DNA from 3 places in the Streptomyces sp. NPDC032198 genome. Region 2 is predicted to be linked to each of the others. Evidence: riboswitches for the same ligand, from Rfam matches in the RefSeq annotation. Region 2 holds a riboswitch; each other region holds the start of a gene.

Region 1 (7,269 bases), on a different contig from region 2:
GTCTCGTCCTTGGTGATGACGACCTTGCGGGCGCGGCCGAGCAGGTCGAGACCGGCGTTCTCCAGCTTGAGGCCGACCTCCTCGGAGATGACGGTGCCACCGGTGAGGATGGCGATGTCGCCGAGCATGGCCTTGCGGCGGTCACCGAAGCCCGGGGCCTTGACGGCAACGGACTTGAAGGTGCCACGGATCTTGTTGACGACCAGGGTCGACAGGGCCTCGCCCTCGACGTCCTCGGCGATGATCAGCAGCGGCTTGCCGGACTGCATGACCTTCTCGAGGAGCGGAAGGAGGTCCTTCACGTTCGAGATCTTCGAGTTCACGATCAGGATGTACGGGTCGTCGAGCGACGCCTCCATACGCTCCATGTCCGTGGCGAAGTACGCCGAGATGTAGCCCTTGTCGAAGCGCATGCCCTCGGTGAGCTCAAGCTCAAGACCGAAGGTCTGCGACTCCTCGACGGTGATGACGCCTTCCTTGCCGACCTTGTCCATCGCCTCGGCGATGAGCTCGCCGATCTGGGTGTCGGCGGCGGAGATGGAGGCCGTAGAAGCGATCTGCTCCTTGGTCTCCACGTCCTTGGCCTGCTCAAGGAGGGCACCCGAGACGGCCTCGACGGCCTTCTCGATGCCACGCTTGAGGGCCATGGGGTTGGCACCGGCGGCTACGTTGCGAAGGCCCTCGCGGACCAGCGCCTGCGCCAGGACGGTCGCGGTCGTCGTGCCGTCACCGGCGACGTCGTCCGTCTTCTTCGCGACCTCCTTGACCAGCTCGGCGCCGATCTTCTCGTACGGGTCCTCGAGCTCGATCTCCTTGGCGATGGAAACACCATCGTTGGTGATCGTGGGGGCACCCCACTTCTTCTCGAGGACGACGTTGCGACCCTTGGGGCCCAGGGTCACCTTGACGGCGTCGGCGAGCTGGTTCATGCCGCGCTCGAGGCCGCGCCGTGCCTCCTCGTCGAACGCGATGATCTTGGCCATGTGAAGTGGTCCTCCCGGACAGGGGTGGCATGCTTCCGGATCGCGCCAGCGCCCGCGACGGACGGCCTGCAAGCCTTGTGGTTCCTTGCCCCACCCGGCCTGCGGGCCTCACCGACCCGATCCAAGTTCTGTCACTCTCACTCGGAGAGTGCTAAGCCCAATGATTAGCACTCGACCCCTACGAGTGCAAGCGCCTCTCGCGGATCCCAGACGTACGAGGGGCGCACGCACGAGGGGCCCGTACCCCTGTCGGGTACGGGCCCCTCGTGACTCTCTAAGTCACTGGCCGATCGCGCCGAGATCAGACGGCGAGCTTGACCATGTCCGCCTGCGGACCCTTCTGGCCCTGCGAGATCTCGAACTCCACTCGCTGACCTTCTTCAAGGGTGCGGTAGCCGTCCATCTGAATCGCGCTGTAGTGGACGAAAACATCCGCACCACCGTCGACCGCGATGAAGCCGTACCCCTTCTCCGCGTTGAACCACTTGACGGTGCCCTGAGCCATGCCTAACTCCCCTATTACTGGCCCTTGCACGGACCCGCACTTCGCGGACCCGGGTCAGACCTCACCCCCCCAATGGGTTGTGGAGGCGTGCGCCGGAACGCGTCGACCGCGGCTGAATGTATCTGTCCAACTGCCCTCTGCAACAGGTCAATCGGACGAGAATTCTGGGCACGCCTGATCGGTAATATGCGAAGAATTCGCCGGAGTTCAGGGCAAGTCGGGCCAGGCAAATGCCACGAGAGGGGCAAATGGGCGGGGCACTTTGGCTACTTCTTGTCGCCCTCGGGGCGACTTCGTATATGCGCTCGGCACAAACAGGGAAGCTCGCTTCCCAACTGTACCGCGCTCAACCACATGGAATTGCCCCCTCCGCTTCTCTCGCGGAGGGGGCAATGGAGATTACGCAGGGTATTTCTTTAAAGAATCAACCACCGGCGACGGCGGGAATGATGGAGACCCCGGCACCGTCCGGCGTCGCCGTCTCCAGGCCCTGCTCGAAGCGGACGTCGTCGTCGTTCACGTAAACGTTCACGAAACGCCGCAGCTTGCCCTGGTCGTCCAGGACACGGGCCGCGATACCGGCGTGGTTCTTCTCCAGATCGGCGATGACCTCGGAGAGATTCGCACCCTCCGCGGCGACCTCGGACCGACCGCCGGTGTAGGTGCGGAGGATGGTGGGGATACGGACGTTCACGCTCATGATTTCACCTCGGGGTGTGTGGGGCCCCTTTCAGGGGCGCGGGGAACTGCGCGAGGACGGACCACGACCGCCCGTCGAGGACGGCGGTCAGGCCCTACGGCAGCTAGCCGGCGAGCCCGGCGGCGCGGAACGCGTCCAGGCTGGGGCGGATCGTGGCGGTCGCCTGAGACGTCTCGGCAACAGCGTCAAGAGTCTTGAGCCCGTCACCCGTGTTCAACACAACCGTGGTCAAGGTCGGGTCGATGAGGCCCGCGTCGATCAGCTTCTTCGTGACGCCGACCGTGACCCCGCCCGCGGTCTCCGCGAAGATGCCCTCGGTCCGAGCGAGGAGCTTGATCGCGTCGACGACCTGCTCGTCGTTCACGTCCTCCACCGCACCGCCCGTGCGACGCGCGATGTCCAGGACGTACGGCCCGTCGGCGGGGTTGCCGATGGCGAGCGACTTGGCGATGGTGTCCGGCTTCTGGGGGCGCACGACGTCGTGACCGGCCTTGAAGGCGGTCGACACCGGTGAACAGCCCTCGGCCTGCGCACCGAAGATCTTGTACGGCTTGTCCTCGACGAGCCCCAGCTCGATGAGCTCCTTGAGGCCCTTGTCGATCTTCGTGAGCTGCGAGCCGGAGGCGATCGGGATGACCAGCTGGTCGGGCAGCTGCCAGCCGAGCTGCTCGCAGATCTCGTACGCGAGGGTCTTGGAGCCCTCGCCGTAGTACGGCCGGAGGTTCACGTTCACGAAGCCCCAGCCCTCGCCCAGCGGGTCGCCGATGAGCTCGGAGCAGAAGCGGTTCACGTCGTCGTAGTTGCCCTCGATGCCGACGAGCTCGCCGCCGTAGACCGCGGCCATGACGACCTTGCCCTGCTCCAGGTCGTGCGGGATGAACACACAGGAGCGGAAGCCGGCGCGGGCGGCGGCGGCGCCGACGGCGCCCGCGAGGTTGCCGGTGGAGGAGCAGGAGAGGGTGGTGAAGCCGAAGGCGCGCGCGGCCTCGATGGCCTGCGCGACGACGCGGTCCTTGAAGGAGTGCGTCGGGTTGCCGGAGTCGTCCTTGACGAACAACTTGCCCTGCTCGACGCCGAGTTCACGCGCGAGGTTGTCGGCCTTGACCAGCTTGGTCCAGCCGGGGTTGATGTTCGGCTTCTCGGCGACGTTCGCCGGGACGGGCAGCAGGGGCGCGTAGCGCCAGATGTTGTCGGGGCCGGACTCGATCTGCTTCCGGAGTGCCTCGGGGTCGCCGGTCGGCAGGTCGTACGCGACTTCGAGCGGGCCGAAACAGGCCTCGCAGGCGAAGATCGGGCCCAGCGCGTAGAGCTCGCCGCACTCGCGGCAAGAGAGGCCGGACGCGGGGCCGAGGTCCACGGAACCCGTGGTGGAGGGGGTGGTGTCGTTCGTTGCGACAGTCTGCGCAGCCATGGAGGCGAGGCCCTTTCTCCTCATCTTCCTCGCGACGCATTTCGCCGCGAGACGGAATTGGCACCTTCCCCACCGAGACCTCGCGTGCGCGGTCGGCGGGATGGTTGCCGGGGCTTCAACGGGCCGTATCCCTCTGCCCCTCTGGATGAGCGGTATGGCGCCGGGCTTCAGGGGCCCGGGGCATTTGTTACGCGATGACCCCCGACATGCGATGGTCATCCGCGTTGTTCAAGACTGTAACCGACGGCCTGGACCCTTGAGATAGTCGTCCGAACCGCGAGATGGATCACATGTAGGCCACACACAGGAGGAGCCACCCGTGCTGGAAGAGGCCGAGCGCTGGCTGACCAGGCGTTCCTGGTCCGTTGCCGACCGTCCGCTCAGCGCGCTGCTCGACGCCAAACGGGCGTCGGGAGCCTCGGTGAGCGTCGTCCTGCCCGCGCTCGACGAGGAGGGGACGGTCGGCGAGATCGTCGCCGCGATCCGCCGCGAGCTGGTCGAGGGGACTCCCCTCGTCGACGAGCTCGTGGTGATCGACTCCGGCTCGCGGGACCGTACGGCCGAGGTCGCGCGGGAGGCGGGCGCGCGGGTCGTGCACCGGGACGAGATCCTGCCGCGCATCCCGGCCGTGCCCGGCAAGGGCGAGGTCCTGTGGCGCTCGCTCCTGGTGACCGGCGGTGACATCGTCGCGTTCGTCGACGCGGACCTGAGGGAGTTCTCGGCGGACTTCGTCACCGGCATCGTGGGCCCGCTCCTGACCGAGCCCGACGTGCACTTCGTGAAGGCGATGTACGACCGCCCCCTGGGCGAGGCGGCAGGTCAGGGCGGCCGGGTCACGGAGCTGATGGCGCGCCCGCTGCTCAACATGCACTGGCCGCAGCTCGCGGGGTTCGTCCAGCCGCTGGGCGGCGAGTACGCGGCGCGCAGGTCCCTCCTGGAGCGGCTGCCGTTCCCCGTCGGTTACGGAGTGGAGCTGGGCCTGCTCGTCGACGCGCTGCACACGGTGGGCCTGGACGCGCTCGCGCAGGTCGACGTCGGCGTGCGCAAGCACCGGCACCAGGACGGGCAGGCGCTGGGGCGGATGGCGGCGGCGATCTACCGGACGGCGCAGCTGCGGCTCGCGCGCGGGCATCTCGTGCGCCCCGAACTCACCCAGTTCGAACGGGGCGAGCACGGGTTCGAGCCGCGGACCCATTCGGTGGACACGGAGGAGCGCCCGCCGATGTGCGGCATAGCGGAGTACACGGCCCGCCGCGTGGCGTAACCACCCAGAACCGAGCATTTTGTCTACATTCCCCACTTATGTGGCTCAGACAGGTAATGGGAAGCGCGCGACGCGTCGGTGCCGTGGCCATGACGACGGCCATTCTCGTGGCAGGAGCACTCGGAGCGGCCACCGCGCCCGCCGCCGCGGAATCGCCGTACGGCGACATCAGGGCCACCGGCACCATGGTCATGGACGCACCGGTACGGCCCGTTCCGGGGCATCAGCAGGCCGGGACCGTGAGCCGCGGGAGCACGCCGGGGGAACTGGCCGACACGGGCGGCGAGTCGGACACCATGCTGTACGCGGGTCTGGCGATCTCCCTGTTCACGCTGGGCGTTCTGGCGGTGGCGGCGGCGAGGAGCAGACGCGACCAGCGATGAGCGCCCGTACGTTTGAGCCCATCCCGGAAGGGCTAGGTTCGCCACATGGTCTCCGAGCACGCCTCCGCCCAGATCCTCGTCGCGTCCAACCGCGGCCCCGTCACGTACACCCTGGAGGAGAACGGGGAGCTGACGGCCAAGCGCGGCGGCGGCGGTCTCGTCTCCGGGCTCAGCGCGATCGGCGAATCCGACGGGGAAGCGGCCCTGTGGGTCTGCGCGGCGCTGGGCGACGGCGACCGTGAGGCCGTGCGGCGCGGGGTCGGCGAGCCCGGGGTGCGGATGCTCGACATCGACGCGGGTTCGCACGAGGGCGTGCACGCCGACGCATACAACGGGATCGCGAACTCGGTGCTGTGGTTCGTCCACCACATGCTCTACCAGACCCCGCTGGAACCGGCCTTCGGCGCGGAGTTCCGGGCGCAGTGGGCGGCGTACGAGACCTACAACCGGGCCTTCGCCGAGGCGCTCGCGGAGAGCGCCGGTGCGGACGCGGCGGTCCTCGTCCAGGACTACCACCTGGCCCTGGTGCCGGGCATGCTGCGGGAGCTCCGCCCCGACCTGCGCATCGGCCACTTCTCGCACACGCCGTGGGCGCCGGTGGACTACTTCCGGATGCTGCCGGACGACATCGCGGAGCAGCTGCTGCGGGGCATCCTCGGCGCCGACCGTGCCGCGTTCCTGACCGGGCGGTGGGCGGACGCGTTCACGGAGTGCTGCGTCGCCGTCCTCGGCGGTACGTCAGGCACGCGCATCGGGGTGCACGGGCTCGGGGCGGACGCGGACTTCCTGCGGGAGCGGTCGCGGCGGGACGACGTGGAGGAACGGCTGGTCGCGCTGCGGGAGCAGATCGGGGGTTCCGGCGACCGGAAGGTGATCGTCCGGGTGGACCGGACGGAACTGTCGAAGAACATCGTCCGGGGACTGCTGGCGTACCGGGAGCTGCTCGAGTCCCACCCGGAGTGGCGCGAGCGGGTGGTGCACGTCGCCTTCGCGTACCCCTCCCGGCAGGATCTCGCGGTGTACCGCGACTACACGGCGGAGGTGCAGCGGGTCGCCGACGAAATCAACTCCCGCTTCGGTGTGGCCGGCTGGACGCCGGTGGTGTTGCACGTGAAGGACGACTTCGCGCGCTCGCTCGCGGCGTACCGGCTGGCCGACGTGGCCCTGGTGAACCCCATCCGGGACGGCATGAACCTGGTCGCCAAGGAGGTGCCGGTCGTCTCCGACGAGGGGTGCGCACTGGTTCTCTCGCGAGAGGCGGGGGCGTACGAGGAGCTGGGCGACGACGCGCTCGTGGTGAACCCGTACGACGTGACGGGCACGGCTTCGGCTCTGCACGCGGCGCTGTCGATGCCGGCGGAGGAACGAGCGGAACGAACGAAGCGGCTCGCGGCGGCGGCCACGGCTCTGCCCCCGGCCCAGTGGTTCCTGGACCAGCTGCGGGCGCTGAGGGCCTAATCGTTCGAGTGGCGGACCTCCCAGCCCCGCGACCACTTCGGCAACCCCATCCCCGACCCGCCCGACCTCGGTGCCGATCAGGGCAGTTGAGCGGCGAGGGAGCCAAGGAGCTCCACCACGCCCTGCGGGCCGTCCACCACCAGGTCGGCCCGCTCGGCAAGCTCCGCCACCTCCGCGCTGCCGCTGCACACGAGCAGGCCCCGCACCTGGTCCGAGCGGAGCTTCTCGACGGCCGCGAAGGCGGGCAGGTCGCCCAGGTCGTCGCCCGCGTACAGGACGGTCTCGGCGCCCACTTCGCGTACGTAGTCGGCGAGGGCCACGCCCTTGTCCATGCCGGGGGGCCTCAACTCCAGGACCAGACGGCCCGGTTCGACGATCAGGCCGTGCCGGGACGCCAGCTCGGCGAGCGGCTCGCGCAGCGCCTCGAAGGCGGCCTGCGGGTCGGCCGCACGCCGGGTGTGCACCGCGACCGCGCGGCCCTTCTCCTCTATCCACGTGCCGCGCCAGGCGCCCATCCCGTCCAGGAAGCCGGGCAGTTCGGCGCGCACGGACGCCACCCCGGGGT
Region 2 (7,269 bases):
CAGGTGATCTCGGTCCGCTGACGCGGCAGTCGCCCCCGCGCGTGGTCGATCGTCACGCTCCACCACCAGCCGATGTGCCAGCTGATCCAGCCGATCGTCGGAACAGGGACGGGCTCGAGCCGCTCCAGGTGGTATTCGAAGAGCGACCAGGTCAGGTCGAACTGCCCGCGGAGCAGAGTGTGCCGGGAATCCGTCACCGGGTGACCCTGGCACAGGGCCTCTCGGCTGGGGAAACGGATTTTGTGCCGCACTCGGGTGGGCTCGGCCGCCGGTTCGGTTCAACGGGGTGCGGGTGGTTGGCGTGGAAGGCCGGGTGGTCGTGCAGGCGGCGTACGTAGGACCACACGTCGGGGCGGGCATCCGTCGCCTCGGCTGCGTCGGGGGTCCGGTGGACGAGCCGCGCCCACAAGTCCACGTCCGCCGCGGTGAGTTCCTCGCCCACCAGGTAGGCGTGGCGGGCCAGTCGGCGGTCGACGTGGTCCAGCGTCGCGGGGGTGAGGGGGCCCGCGAGTTGCTCGTGCCAGGCGTCGATCCGTGCCGCGAGGGCCGACGGGCGCAGCCGGGGCAGCGGGCCGCCGGCGTGCGCGGCGAAGCGGCAGGCCAGGTCGCGCAGGATGTCGGGGGTGTGGTTGCTGACGACGTGCCCGCTCCATCGGTCGCACAGTGCGGGAACGGTCGGCGGACCGTCGAAGTGGTGCTCGGTGGCCTCGTAGTGGCGGTGTAGGTCGGCGTGGGCCGCCGCGGTGGTGTCCGGTGTCAGGAGCGTCGTGGTGACCGCGCTCCTGAGGCCGAGCAGGTCGAGGGTGATCGAGACGCGCAGGGAGCGCGGACATCCGGCCGAGAGGTACAGGTGATAGCGGTGGGGCGCCGGGTAGAAGCCGCCCGCGAGATCGGCTCCGATGCGGCTGCGGATCTGCGGGCGGTGCGACGTGGTCTCGGGCATGGCTCTCCAGACAGGTGAGGGGGCGCCCGCGGCGCTCGGTGCCGGTGGGGCGGCGGGGGAGAGGGGATGGCGTGGCAGCAGAGGGCCTCAGAGGCCACGGAGAGCCGGAGCGATGACGAGCCCTTGCTGCCGGGCGGGCGGTCGGCTCTTGCGCGGTGACGTCAGAGAGCTGGAGCCGAGGCGCTGCACACGCGCAGCAGGTCGATGTGCAGCCGCCTGGTCAGGACGTGGGGGCGGGGTCTGGGTGCGGACAGGGGGGATCGCGGGGTGCTGTTCCTCGCGGCGACCGCCCTGGACATGTTCACCAGCCCTGCTGTCGAGGCCCGTGGTATCCGGAGGTGTACCCGGAGCCGATGGCCCGCTCGGGGACCCGTTCGAGACCGTCCCCGGAAGTCTGGGTCCGGGGTTCCCCCGCCGTCAAGAAGGCCTGTGGAACTCCCCGACCCCCAGGAAACTCCCTGGAAGTCCCCGGAACTCCCCCAGCGGGAGCGGAACAGAAGGCGTGGCCCGCCGGTTGACCCTGACGGAGTCCCACGAAGAGACACGTACGGCGATGTGAGCCCTGCCATGATCCACGGGGCATTGCGCACGGCTACGACCTCACGTAACGTCCGAGCAGGTTACGAGTGTCAGCGTCAAGCCCTGGCTTGCTGACCGGCAACCCTCCCTCGCGGCGGGGTGCTCCAGGTGAGGACCGGGCGGTTCCCGACCAGGGTTCCGCAAGCGCGAGACAGGCGGGGCCCCGGGCCCGCCGAGCCGGAAGGGCGGAGGTGACGGACATGCCACTGGTGCCGCCCGTTCCTGCGCCCGTGCCGCCCGTGCACGCGCCCGCGCCACGCGTCCTGGTGATCGCCCCGAGCCGCCAGGTGCATCTCTACTCCCGGCCGCACATCGACCTGCAGCGTGTCGCCGGCGCGCTCTGTCGTTCCTGACCCGTCACCCCGCCGCCGCACCCTCGGAGCCGAGGGGCCGGTGTTCTCGTACGGTCGATCAGGAAGGCACTCCTCCGTGTCGTCATCACCTTCACCTTCATCCGCCCTGCCCTTTTCCGCTGACTCCGCCTCTTCGGCCGCGCTGCACCTCGCCGTCGCGCTCGACGGCGCGGGCTGGCATCCGGCCGCCTGGCGTGAACCGGTCTCCCGGCCAGGGGAGTTGTTCACCGCCCGGTACTGGACCGATCTGGTCACCGAGGCCGAGCGCGGTCTGCTCGACTTCGTGACGATCGAGGACGGGCTCGGACTCCAGTCCTCGCACTTCACCGAGCCCGACGGACGCACCGACCAGGTCCGCGGACGGCTCGACGCCGTCCTCGTCGCCGCGCGCGTCGCGCCGCTGACCAGCCACATCGGTCTGGTGCCGACGGTGGTGGCCACCCACACGGAGCCCTTCCACATATCCAAGGCGATCGCCACGCTCGACTACGTGAGCACGGGCCGTGCGGGCGTACGTGTGCAGGTGTCGGCGCGCCGGAACGAGGCCGCGCACTTCGGACGCCGCACGCTGCCCGCCCTCGAGGGCGTCGAGGATCTCGGCAGGCCGGACGTACGGGAGTTGACCGCCGACCTCTTCGACGAGGCGGCCGACTACGCCGAAGCCGTGCGCCGCCTCTGGGACAGCTGGGAGGACGACGCGGAGATCCGGGACGTCGCCACCGGCCGCTTCATCGACCGCGACAAGCTGCACTACATCGACTTCGAGGGCAAGCACTTCAGCGTCAAGGGCCCCTCGATCACACCCCGGCCGCCGCAGGGCCGGCCCCTCGTCAGTGCGCTCGCCCACGAGGGCCCGACCGACGCACCGTTCCGCCTCCTCGGCCGCTCCGCGGACCTCGGATACGTCACTCCGCGCGACGCCGGGCACGCACACGCCATCGTCAGGGCGGTCCGCGCCGAACAGGACACGGCCGGACGCGGCGACGAGCCCCTGCACCTCTTCGGCGACCTGGTGGTGTTCCTCGACGACGACCCGGCCGCCGCCGCGGCCCGCCGGGAACGGCTGGACTCCCTCGCCGGGCAGCCGTACACCAGCGACGCGCACATCTTCACCGGTACGCCCGCTCAACTGGCTGATCTGCTCGCAGAGTTGGCGCAGGCCGGGCTCACCGGATTCCGGCTGCGCCCCGCCGTCGTCGGCCACGACCTCCCGGCGATCACCCGGGGCCTGGTGCCCGAGCTCCAGCGCCGCGGCGTCTTCCGCCGCGCGTACGAGGCCGACACCCTGCGCGGTCTGCTGGGCCTCGCCCGCCCCGCAAGCCGCTACGCCGCCACCGCCTGAGCGGGAAAGGACCACCGACATGAGCAAGTCAACGTCACCGGACAAGCCGCTCAAGCAGATCCACCTCGCGGCGCATTTCCCGGGCGTCAACAACACCACTGTGTGGAGCGACCCCGAAGCCGGCAGCCACATCGAGTTCAGCTCCTTCGCGCACTTCGCACGCACCGCCGAGCGCGCCAAATTCGACTTCCTGTTCCTCGCCGAGGGGCTGCGGCTGCGTGAACAGGGCGGTCAGATCTACGACTTGGACGTCGTCGGGCGGCCCGACACCTTCGCCGTCCTCACCGCGCTCGCCGCTGTCACCGAACGCCTCGGTCTGACCGGCACCATCAACTCCACCTTCAACGAGCCCTATGAGGTGGCCCGCCAGTTCGCCAGTCTCGACCACCTCTCGGACGGCCGAGCCGCCTGGAACGTCGTCACCTCGTGGGACGCCTTCACCGGCGAGAACTTCCGCCGCGGCGGATTCCTCCCGCAGGACGAGCGCTACTCCAGGGCGAGGGAGTTCCTCGGCACGGCGGGCGAGCTGTTCGACTCCTGGCGCGGGGACGAGATCCTCGCCGACCAGCAGACCGGCACCTTCCTGCGTGACGCCAAGGCGGGCGCCTTCGTCCACCAGGGACAGCACTTCGACATCCAGGGGCAGTTCAACGTCCCGCGCAGTCCCCAGGGGCGCCCGGTCATCTTCCAGGCGGGCGACTCGGAGGAAGGTCGGGAATTCGCCGCCGAGGGCGCGGACGCGATCTTCAGCCGGTACAGCACGCTCAAAGAGGGGCAGGCGTTCTACACGGACGTCAAGGGCCGCCTGGCCCGCCACGGCCGCACCCACGACCAGTTGCTCATCCTGCCCGCCGCGACCTTCGTTCTCGGCGACACGGACGCCGAGGCGGAGGAACTCTCCCGGGAGGTGCGGCGCAAGCAGGTCAGTGGCGCCACCGCGATCAAGCACCTGGAGTTCGTCTGGAACCGCGACCTCTCCGCGTACGACCCGGAGGGCCCGCTGCCCGACATCGACCCGGACCTCGGCGAGCACACCGTCGCGCGCGGCCGGGCCCAGGTGCGGATGTACCGTGACCCGCTGGCCACCGCCCGGGAGTGGCGCGAGCTCGCGGCGGCGAACAAGTGGTCCATCCGCGACCTCGTCATCGAGACCGGCAACCGCCAGTCCTTCGTCGGCTCCCCGGCCACCGTCGCCGAGGCGATCAACTCCTTCGTCCAGGCCGACGCGTCCGACGGGTTCATCCTCGTCCCGCACATCACCCCCGGTGGCCTCGACGCCTTCGCCGACACCGTGGTCCCGCTGCTCCAGGAGCGCGGCGTCTTCCGCACGGAGTACGAGGGCACCACCCTGCGCGACCACCTGGGCCTGGCCCACCCCGACGCCAGGCCGGGCTTCCCCGAGCCCGCATCCGCACCCACGCCCGAGACCGCACCCACGCCCGAGACCGCACCTACGTCCGTGCCCGCGCCGGCCGGCCGCTGAGGAGGACCACACCCATGTCAGCCATCCCTCTCGGCGTCCTCGACCTGGTCCCGGTCTCGTCCGGTTCCACCGCGGCCGAAGCGCTCCACCACTCCATCGACCTGGCCCGGCAGACCGAGCGATTCGGCTACGCCCGCTACTGGTTCGCCGAACACCACCTCAACCCGGGCGTGGCAGGCACCTCACCCGCGGTCGTCCTCGCCCTGACCGCCGCCGAGACCTCCACGATCCGGCTCGGGGCAGGCGCCGTACAGCTCGGTCACCGCACCGCGCTCTCCACGGTCGAGGAGTTCGGCCTGATCGACGCGCTGCATCCCGGACGCCTCGACCTGGGACTCGGCCGCTCCGGCGGCAAGCCGCCCGGTACGCCACCCGCCGCGCCGCCGACCGTGACCCCCGTCGTCGACGGCCACGCGCCCAACGGGCTGCGGATCCCGCCGCGTTTCTCCTACGAGCATCTGCTGGGCTCACCCCGCGTCGCCCTCCAGCGCAAGCTGCTCCAGCAGCCGCACGCGCAGGCGCAGGACTACGGGGAGCAGGTCGACGACATCCTCGCGCTGCTCGCCGGAACGTACCGGTCCGCTGACGGCATCGAGGCGCATGTCGTCCCCGGTGAGGGCGCCGACATCCAGGTGTGGATCCTGGGCAGCAGCGGCGGCCAGAGCGCGGACGTCGCGGGCCGCAATGGCCTGCCCTTCGCCGCGAACTACCACGTCAGTCCGGGCACGGTCCTGGAGGCCGCGGAGGGCTACCGTGCCGCGTTCGAGCCCTCCGACGTACTCGACAAGCCCTATGTCAGCGTCTCCGCCGACGTCGTCGTCGCCGAGGACGACAAGACCGCCTGCGAACTCGCCGCCGGCTACGGCCCGTGGGTCCGCAGCATTCGCACGGCCGAGGGCGCCATCCAGTACCCCACACCGGCCGAGGCACGCCGGCACACCTGGACCGACGCGGACCGGGCGCTCGTCGAGGACCGAACCGAAACCCAGTTCACCGGCTCCCCGGCACGCGTCGCGGACCTCCTGGAACAGCTCCAGGAAGCCACCGGAGCCGACGAGTTGCTCATCACCACGATCACCCACGGCCACGCCGACCGGGTGCGTTCCTACGAACTGCTCGCCGAGGAGTGGCGACGCAGGTGACGGGACCGTCCGCCGGGCGAAGGGCCGCCCGGCGGACGGTCGCGGGCGCCCGCGGTCAGGCGATGGGCCAGCAGTTGTACGCGTTGTAGTTGACGCCGTTGCAGCTGAACCACTTGCCGTAGAGGCAGGGGCCGATGTCGTTCCAGTAGCCGTGACAGCACGCCAGGCAGGTGAAGCCCCCGTACCCGTCGCTCACACAGGCCGAGCTGCCGTCCACACAGTCGGCCTGGGCCCGGGGCGTGGTCTCCGGTGGCGTGCCCTGCGGGGCGACGCCCCAGGTGAGGGGGGCCGCTCCGGGGGCCTGAGCTCCTGAGCCGTGGGGCCGGGGGTGGCGCGGCGGCTGTGACTGTGGCTGCGGCTGCAGCTGGGCCTGCGGGCGGCCCTGCGGCGGGGGCTGGGCGTGGGCCGGTGTCCCGCACGGCGAGGCCGTGGGGGCGGCGCTGATGCGTGAGTAGTGGGCGAGCAGGGTGGCCAGAACGGCGTGTTCGGGGGAGTCGGACTCCTTGAGGGTGAGCTGGACGAGGCTGTGCGTGTGGTCGTCGCACGGCACCTGGCGCAGCAGCTCCACCCGGTCGATGAGGCCGACGGGGATTGTCGTCCAGTCCTGGCATGTCGTGCCGGGGGCGAACTGGACGCTGTCCGTGCCCTCTTCGGACTTCTTGACCATCCCGATGACGGCGGGTTTCTCGCGGACCGTGTCCGATGCGAGTGCCTGCAGGAATTCCGCACCGTTGAACGACCTGGACATGTGTCTCCTCTCGGCGCCCCGCGGGCGCCAGCCGGTGCCACGAGATTCCCGTGATCGCCGGGAGCGGCACAACGGAGGCGGAGGCGATCAGTCCGGATAGGTGAACCGGGTCTGTGCGCGGGGGCGTTGGGCTTCGGCCGCACGCCGGGGAGGGGCGACCGCGCATCGGGGGAGGCGAGACCGTACGCCCGCCCTGGCCGTCATCGGCCGGGCCCCTGCCCGCCCCGGCCCCCGAGCACGATCGTGCGGGCGATGTCCAGGGTGAGGCGCTGCCACGGGTCCTGGGGGTCGCGGGACGTGAGGTCCCGGACGCGGCGCAGGCGGTAGCGCACGGACTGCGGGTGGAGGTGGAGTTCGCGCGCAGCGGCGTTGGCGGAGCCGGTGTCGATGTACGCGGTGAGGGCTTCCAGGAGGTGGCGCTGGGCGCCGTCGACGAGGGGGCCGAGGACGATGCGGCCGATCTGGTCGGGGCTCACCACGGGGTGGCCCGCGAGCAGGGAAAGGACGTGCGCGTCGGCGTCGGTGAGGACCCGGTCGGGGTGATGGGCGTGCGGGGGAGCGGCGTCCAGGGCGCCCGCGGCGAGCCGGTGGGCGACCGCGACGCGGTCCAGGCTCTCGCCCGAGATCACGCAGCCGCGCCAGGCGTGCCTGCGCAGGACCTCCGGCGCGGCGTCGGCGG
Region 3 (7,269 bases), on a different contig from region 2:
TGGCTTCCAGGGCGGCCTCGGTCTCGCTCAGCCGTGCCTTGAGCCGCCGGGACTCGCTCTCGGCGGCGGACAGCTGCGCCTGGCCCTCGGCGCGTGCGGCGTCGTACTCGGCGGCGGCCTTGCGCAGGGCGGCCTCACCGCGCTTGACGTCACTGAGGGCACCGCGCAGCTTGCGATGCATCGATTCGGCTTCCTTCTTCGCCGACTCCAGCTCCATGCGCAGCCGTTCGGTCTCGGCCTTCGTCTGGCCGCGGGCCGCGGAGAGTTCCTCGCGCAGCCGTTCGAGTTCGGCGCGGGTCTCGTCCTCGACGCGCTCGGCGTCCGCCCGCAGGGCTTCCTCACCCGCGGCGGTCACCAGCTTCACCCAGCCGGTGGGACGCAGCACATAGGCCGCGGCCGCCACATCGAGGGGGTCCGCGGCCGGGGGCGGTGAGCCCGCGTCCAGGGCGCCGGTGAGCTCGGGCTGCGCCTCTCTGAGACGTTCGCCGATGCGCTGCCGGAAGAGCGCGTCGCCCTCCAGGGCCGCCGCCATCGCGTTGCCCGCGAACTTCGTGCGCCGGGTCGGCGTGAAGCGGGCATACTGCCGCAGCTGTGCGGGCAGTTCGCTGACCGTGAGCCCGCCGAAGCCGTCCGAGACGATCTGGACGACCCGCCGTCGTACTCCGTCGGGCAGCGGGCGGTCGAGCACCTCAGCGGTGCCGTCGTCCGGCTCCCCGCTTGCGCTCTCCACCATCCGTCACCCCACTAGCTGTGCGGGGCCCGCTCCCTCAGGAGCCGGCGCCCGGCCTGTCCACGAGTTCCACCTGGTCCACCGCGTTGCACCAGCGGCAGCGCACCGACTCGATGGTCTCACTGACCACCTCACGTTCCTCGACGTTCGACTCACCGGCCAGGTCGAGGTGCACATATTCGACGACCTTCGACGTGCGGGTCACGTCGAAACGCGTGAGGTTGCCGCAGAGCGCGCAGCGCCACCGGGTGGTGTCGGTCGGCAGAGGAACCGTCATCGTGGCTGTTCGCTTTCCTTCGGAATTCCATGGTGCGTGGTGTCCGTAACCCTAAGGCCTGTAAGGGTCTCCATGCGGCGGCCTCCCACGCGGCGGGGCGGTCTGTACGGTTTGCTGCCCTTACGTCATGCTCTGTTCATGATCAGGACATGGGGTTCGACGGCGGGCCGAATGCTCAGGGGGCAGTCCGCCCCGGTCACGTACGGACTGATCGCCGTCTGCTGTCTGGTCTTCGTGATCTCGCCCGTGTCGGGGCTCAATCCCGCGTACGGGACCGGCGATGAGCTGCTCGCCGCCCAGCAGGACTACTTCGAGCGCTGGGGCGTGGTCCCCTCCGAGCTGTTCAGCGGGGCGCTGCGGCCCGTGCTCGCCCCGGCCACCGCGCTCTTCGTGCACGGGAGCTGGCTGCATCTGCTGGGCAACATGCTGTTCCTCTTCGTCTTCGGGGCGATGACCGAGGAGCGGATGGGACACCTCCAGTTCGCGTTCTTCTATCTCGGCTGCGGCTATCTCGCCCTGTTCGCGTACGCGGTCGCGCACGCGGGCTCGCATCAGACCCTGGTGGGCGCGTCGGGGGCGATCTCCGCGGTGCTCGGTGCCTTTCTCCGTCTCTTCCCCAAGGCGCGGGTCACCAGCCTCTTCCCGTTCCTCTTCTTCCTGCCGCTGCGGTTTCCGGCCTGGGTGGTGCTGCCGTTCTGGGTGGTGCTGCAGTGGCTCGCGGCCTGGCAGGGCGCGCAGGGGCCGGGAGTGGCGTACTTGGCCCATCTGGTCGGGTTCTCCCTCGGCTTTCTGTACGCATGGGGGCGCTACAGGAGGACAGCTAGAGTGAAGAAGCCAGCACCGGTTACCGAGGGAGACAGTCAGCCGTGATCACCGCGATCGTGCTCATCAAGACCAGCGTGGACCGGATCCCGGAGATCGCCGAGTCGATCGCCGCCCTGGACTGTGTCAGCGAGGTCTTCTCCGTGACCGGTACGTACGACCTGATCGCCATGGTGCGCGTCACCCGCCACGACGACCTGGCCGACGTCATCCCCGGCAAGATCAGCAAGATCCCGGGCGTGGAGGGGACGGACACGCATGTCGCGTTCCGTACGTACTCGCAGCACGACCTCGAAGCGGCGTTCGCGATCGGCCTCGACTCCTAGGCGTCCTGGGCGTCTCCGGGGCCTTCGGGGCGCCGGGGCACTCCAGGCGCTCGGTGTTCCTCACCGACGCGACCGAGCGGGCCCTGCGGATGATCGTTCTGGGCTCACGCCTGAGGGGGCGGCCCAGGGCTCAGGCTGCGGTGGTGTCCGGGACGCAACGCCCGTCCTCCGTACGGTAGTTCCAGCGCGCGCCGTCGGCCACGAGCTCCTTGCAGGCGCGCACGAAGCGCTCCACGTGCTCGTCCGGGGTGCCCGCGCCGAAGCTGACACGAATCGCGTTCAGGGACTTCTCGCCGGGCGCGGCCTCGGGGGCACCGCACTCGCCCTGGCTCTGCGGGTCGCTGCCGAGCAGGGTGCGCACCAGCGGGTGGGCGCAGAAGAGACCGTCGCGTACGCCGATGCCGTACTCGGCGGAGAGCGCGGCGGCGAAGTGCGAGCTGTTCCAGCCGTCGACGACGAAGGAGATGACACCGACGCGCGGCGCGTCGTCACCGAAGAGCGACAGCACCTTCACGGCGGGCACGTCAGCGAGGCCCTCGCGGACCTTGGCGATGAGGTGGCGCTCCCGGGCGACGAGCTCGTCGAAGCCCGCCTCGGTGAGCGCCTTGCAGGCGGCGGCGATCGAGTACACGCCGATGACGTTCGGCGAGCCGGCCTCGTGCCGCGCCGCGGTGTCGTGCCACTCGACGTCCACGCCGCCGTCCGTACGCCGCGCGACCTTGCGCGAGGCACCGCCGCCCGCGAGGTACGGCTCGGCTGCCCGCAGCCAGTCGGAGCGTCCCGCGAGGACACCCGAGCCGAAGGGCGCGTACAGCTTGTGGCCGGAGAAGGCGACCCAGTCGACGTCGAGCTCGCTGATCGAGACGGGGTGGTGGGGCGCGAGCTGCGCGGCGTCCAGGACGATGCGGGCGCCGTGCGCGTGGGCGGCGGCGGCGAGCTCCTTGACCGGCCACAGCTCACCGGTGACGTTCGAGGCGCCGGTCACGCACACCAGGGCGGGCCCGTAGGGGTCGCGGTCGGCGAGGGCGCGCTCCAGGGTGGCCACGGCCTGGTCGGGGGTGCGCGGCGCGTTCAGGTACGTCACGCGGGCGTCGCGCCAGGGCAGCAGCGAGGCGTGGTGCTCGGTCTCGAAGACGAAGACCTGGCAGTCGGCGGGGAGGGCGGCGGCAAGGAGGTTGAGCGAGTCGGTGGTCGAACGCGTGAAGACGACCTGGTCGTCCTCGCGGCAGCCCAGGAACTCCGCGACGGTGACGCGGCTGTTCTCGAAGAGGTCGGTGGAGAGCTGCGAGAGGTACCCGGCACCGCGGTGCACGCTGCCGTAGTACGGCGCGTACGCGGCCACGTCGTCCCACACCCGCTGCAGCGCCGGGGCGCTCGCGGCGTAGTCGAGCGCCGCGTAGGTCACCTCGCCGCCGGTGACGAGCGGCACGGTGACGTCACGGCCGAGCACCGGCAGCGGCGCGGCGCAGCAGGGGTCGGCGGACTCGGTGGAGGAGGCGTCGGTGACGGTGGCGACAGAGCGTGCGGACATGGCGAACTCCCGTGGGAAGGCAGGCGAGTTCACTGCGAGGGCGCACATAGGGCGCTGCAGTGATGAAGAGAAAAGGGGGTGCGGAAAAGGGGCCGGGAAGCCCTATCGCATTCGCTTGCTCACGAGACTGCTCCCTTGAGGACCAGGACCCCAGGGGTACGACACTCATCGAGTGCGCAGGGGTCCGCGCTTGCCATACGCCTTGCTGCGTACGGCCTGGTCTTCACCCGGGGCACCCCGCCACGGACGGAGGGTTGCCGGACAGCGAGCCGGGGCCTAATCGCTGTCACTCATGACCTGCGCAGCATCTTGCCACACGATCTTCCCGGTGCACACCGCAGTCCGGCATCCGGACTGCGGTGTGCGCCACACTCACCTGTTGCTGGCCGCCACCCACCGCTCCAGTGCCGTCTTCGCGGAACCGGAGTCGATGGCCTGGGCCGCCTTCGCGATCCCGGCGCCGATCTGCTCCACGAGGGTCCCCTCGCCCGGCGAGAGGGCCACCAGGGCCGCCGCCGTGTTGAGCAGCACGGCGTCCCGCACAGGGCCCTTCTCGCCGTCCAGGAGGCGCAGCGCCACCTCGGCGTTGTACGAGGCGTCAGCGCCCCGCAGCGCCTCCACGGGGACGAGATCGATGCCGACGTCCCGTGGGTCGAAGGCCTCCTCGCGCACGGCTCCGTCCCGTACGACCCAGACCCGCGATGTGGCCGTGGTCGTCAGCTCGTCGAGCCCGTCGTCGCCGCGGAAGACGAGGGAGGAGTTCCCGCGCTCGGCGAAGACCCCGGCCACGATCGGCGCCATCCGCGGGTCGGCGACGCCGACCGCCTGGGCACGCACCTTGGCCGGGTTGGTGAGCGGGCCGAGGGCGTTGAAGACGGTCCGGATGCCCAGCTGGCTGCGGGCCCCGCCGGCGTGCCGCAGCGCCGGGTGGAACTTCACGGCGAAGCAGAAGGTGATCCCGGCTTCCTCGGCCACCTCGACGACCCGGTTCAGCGGCAGCTCCAGGTTGACCCCGAGCTTCTCCAGGACGTCGGAGGCGCCCGAGGCGCTGGAGGCCGCGCGGTTGCCGTGCTTGACGACCTTCGCACCCGCTCCCGCGGCCACGATCGCGGACATCGTGGAGATGTTGACGGTCTTCGCGCCGTCGCCGCCGGTGCCGACGATGTCGACGGTCCGCCCCGGCACCTCGATCACGTTGGCGTGCTCGTACATCGTGCGGACGAGGCCGGAGATCTCCTCCACGGTCTCGCCCTTGGCCCGCAGCGCGACCACGAAGCCGGCGATCTGCGCGTCGGTCGCCTCGCCGCGCATGATGCGGTCCATCGCCCACGCGGCGTCCTCGGCGCTCTGGTCGCGCCCTTCCAGCAGCCCGTTCAGCACACCGGGCCAGGAACGGGCCGCCGCGGTGTTGCCTCCTGCGGGGGTCACAGCGCTCATCTGCCGCTCCTGGGTTCGTCTAGGCATGGGTCAGGAACACCTTATCCAGCCCGGGGGACGGCAAAGAGCCCCGTCCATGCACTGGATGCAGGGACGGGGCTCTCACCGTGGCGACCTTGTGGTCAGACCTTGCGGTCAGAACGTCGGAGCGTTCAGGGATCAGTGGTGGCCGTGGCCGCTGGTGATCTCCTTGTACTCCTCGGTGGTGGGCTTGGGGATCTGGTTGTCCTCCCCGTAGTAGCCCTTGCTGAGCTTGGCCCGGAGCTTCTGCGAACCGGACACCTTGCGCTCGACGCCGTTCTCGTCGACCGCGGGGCCGATCTCGAGCGGCGCGTACTGCTCGTGCGCGGTGAGCGTGTGCAGCTGCTCCTGGTTGAGCGGCTCGTGGACCTCGATGAACTCACCGTGCGGCAGGCGCTTGATGATGCCGGACTCGCGTCCGTGCAGCACCTTGTCCTTGTCGCGCCGCTGCAGACCCAGGCAGATCCGCTTGGTGATGATGAAGGCGAGGACCGGTGCCACGAAGAACGCGATGCGCACGAACCAGGTGATCGAGTTGATCGACAGGTGGAAGTGCGTGGCCCAGAGGTCGTTTCCACCACCGATCAGCAGCACCATGTACCAGGTGATCCACGCGACGCCGAAGCCCGTACGGGTCGGGACGTTGCGCGGGCGGTCCAGGATGTGGTGCTCGCGCTTGTCCCCGGTGACCCAGGACTCGATGAACGGGTAGACCGCGATCGCGACCAGGACCAGCGGGAAGATGACCAGCGGGATGAACACGCCCAGGACGAGCGTGTGACCCCAGGCGTTGATCTCCCAGCCCGGCATGACACGGATCAGGCCCTCGGAGAAGCCCATGTACCAGTCGGGCTGCGCTCCGGTGGACACCTGGTCCGGACGGTAGGGACCGAGCGCCCAGATCGGGTTGATCGTGGCGATCGCCGAGATGGCCGCGATCACACCGAAGACCAGGAAGAAGAAGCCTCCGGCCTTCGCCATGTAGACGGGCAGCAGCGGCATGCCGACGACGTTCTTGTTCGTCTTGCCGGGACCCGCGAACTGGGTGTGCTTGTGGTAGAAGACCAGGATCAGGTGGGCCACCACTAGCCCGAGCATGATGCCCGGCAGCAGCAGGATGTGCACCGAGTAGAACCGGGCCACGAAGTCGCCGCCGGGGAACTCCCCGCCGAACAGGAACATCGCCAAGTACGTGCCCACGATCGGCACGGACAGGACGGCGCCCTGCATGAAGCGCACACCGGTACCGGAGAGCAGGTCGTCCGGGAGCGAGTAACCGGTGAAGCCGGTGAACATGCCCAGGACGAACAGCAGGAACCCGAAGACCCAGTTGACCTCACGGGGCTTGCGGAAGGCACCCGTGAAGAAGACGCGCATCATGTGCACGAACATCGCCGCGAGGAAGATCAGCGCCGCCCAGTGGTGGATCTGCCGGATCAGCAGACCACCGCGCACATCGAAGCTGATGTGCATGGTCGAGTTGAACGCCTCGGACATCAGCTGGCCCTGCAGCGGGATGTAACTGCCGTGGTACTCCACCTCGTTCATCGAGGGGTGGAAGAACAGGGTCAGGTACACACCCGTGAGGATGATGATGATGAAGCTGTAGAGGCAGATCTCACCGAGCATGAAGGACCAGTGGTCCGGGAAGATCTTGCGCATGTTGGCCTTGGCCAGGGAGTAGATCCCCAGACGTCCGTCGGCCCAGTCGGCGACCCGCTCACCTGCGGGCGCCTCCTTCTTACGCGTATCAGTCGTCGTAGTGCTCATCCGCGCTCCCAGAAAGCAGGACCGACGGGCTCAGCGAAGTCGCCGAGCGCCTCGAGGTAGCCCTCTTCGTTCACGCCGATGCGCAGCTGCGGCAGCGCGTGACCGGCCGGGCCGAAGATCACTCGGGCACCGTCGGAGAGGTCGAAGGTGGACTGGTGGCACGGGCAGAGGACGTGGTGCGTCTGCTGCTCGTACAGGGAGATCGGGCAGCCGACGTGGGTGCAGATCTTGGAGTACGCGACGACACCGTCGTGCGACCACTCGAGCTCCTGCTTGTCCTTGATGTTGTCCGGCTGGATACGGACGATCATCAGGGCCGCCTTGGCGATCTCCTTCTGGAAGTCGTGGGCGTCCT

Evidence for each region. A riboswitch is a leader RNA that binds a small molecule or an ion and turns the genes downstream of it on or off. The one in region 2 is predicted to bind S-adenosylmethionine.
Region 1: another riboswitch for S-adenosylmethionine. It lies ahead of thrC (threonine synthase); the one in region 2 lies ahead of AB0E78_RS12435 (putative leader peptide).
Region 3: another riboswitch for S-adenosylmethionine. It lies ahead of AB0E78_RS02135 (aminotransferase class V-fold PLP-dependent enzyme); the one in region 2 lies ahead of AB0E78_RS12435 (putative leader peptide).

Annotation. Positions count from the first base shown of each region.
Region 1 covers NZ_JBEZVL010000005.1:143,808-151,076, reverse strand. Annotated here, with positions in the region: gene groL (chaperonin GroEL) at 1-983, opposite strand, end outside; gene AB0E78_RS14745 (cold-shock protein) at 1,285-1,488, opposite strand; gene AB0E78_RS14740 (MoaD/ThiS family protein) at 1,913-2,188, opposite strand; gene thrC (threonine synthase) at 2,292-3,599, opposite strand; SAM riboswitch class I at 3,617-3,751, opposite strand; gene AB0E78_RS14730 (glucosyl-3-phosphoglycerate synthase) at 3,919-4,863, shown strand; gene AB0E78_RS14725 (hypothetical protein) at 4,953-5,246, shown strand; gene AB0E78_RS14720 (trehalose-6-phosphate synthase) at 5,292-6,704, shown strand; gene otsB (trehalose-phosphatase) at 6,782-7,269, opposite strand, start outside.
Region 2 covers NZ_JBEZVL010000004.1:315,076-322,344, reverse strand. Annotated here, with positions in the region: gene AB0E78_RS12445 (DinB family protein) at 1-197, opposite strand, end outside; gene AB0E78_RS12440 (hypothetical protein) at 194-943, opposite strand; SAM riboswitch class IV at 1,562-1,675, shown strand; gene AB0E78_RS12435 (putative leader peptide) at 1,723-1,875, shown strand; gene AB0E78_RS12430 (LLM class flavin-dependent oxidoreductase) at 1,952-3,217, shown strand; gene AB0E78_RS12425 (NtaA/DmoA family FMN-dependent monooxygenase) at 3,237-4,700, shown strand; gene AB0E78_RS12420 (LLM class flavin-dependent oxidoreductase) at 4,715-5,842, shown strand; gene AB0E78_RS12415 (hypothetical protein) at 5,898-6,590, opposite strand; gene AB0E78_RS12410 (helix-turn-helix domain-containing protein) at 6,791-7,269, opposite strand, start outside.
Region 3 covers NZ_JBEZVL010000001.1:449,442-456,710, forward strand. Annotated here, with positions in the region: gene AB0E78_RS02115 (NYN domain-containing protein) at 1-733, opposite strand, end outside; gene AB0E78_RS02120 (hypothetical protein) at 768-1,007, opposite strand; gene AB0E78_RS02125 (rhomboid family intramembrane serine protease) at 1,146-1,877, shown strand; gene AB0E78_RS02130 (Lrp/AsnC ligand binding domain-containing protein) at 1,874-2,155, shown strand; gene AB0E78_RS02135 (aminotransferase class V-fold PLP-dependent enzyme) at 2,286-3,686, opposite strand; SAM riboswitch class IV at 3,868-3,984, opposite strand; gene trpD (anthranilate phosphoribosyltransferase) at 4,059-5,123, opposite strand; gene AB0E78_RS02145 (cytochrome bc complex cytochrome b subunit) at 5,283-6,914, opposite strand; gene AB0E78_RS02150 (Rieske 2Fe-2S domain-containing protein) at 6,911-7,269, opposite strand, start outside.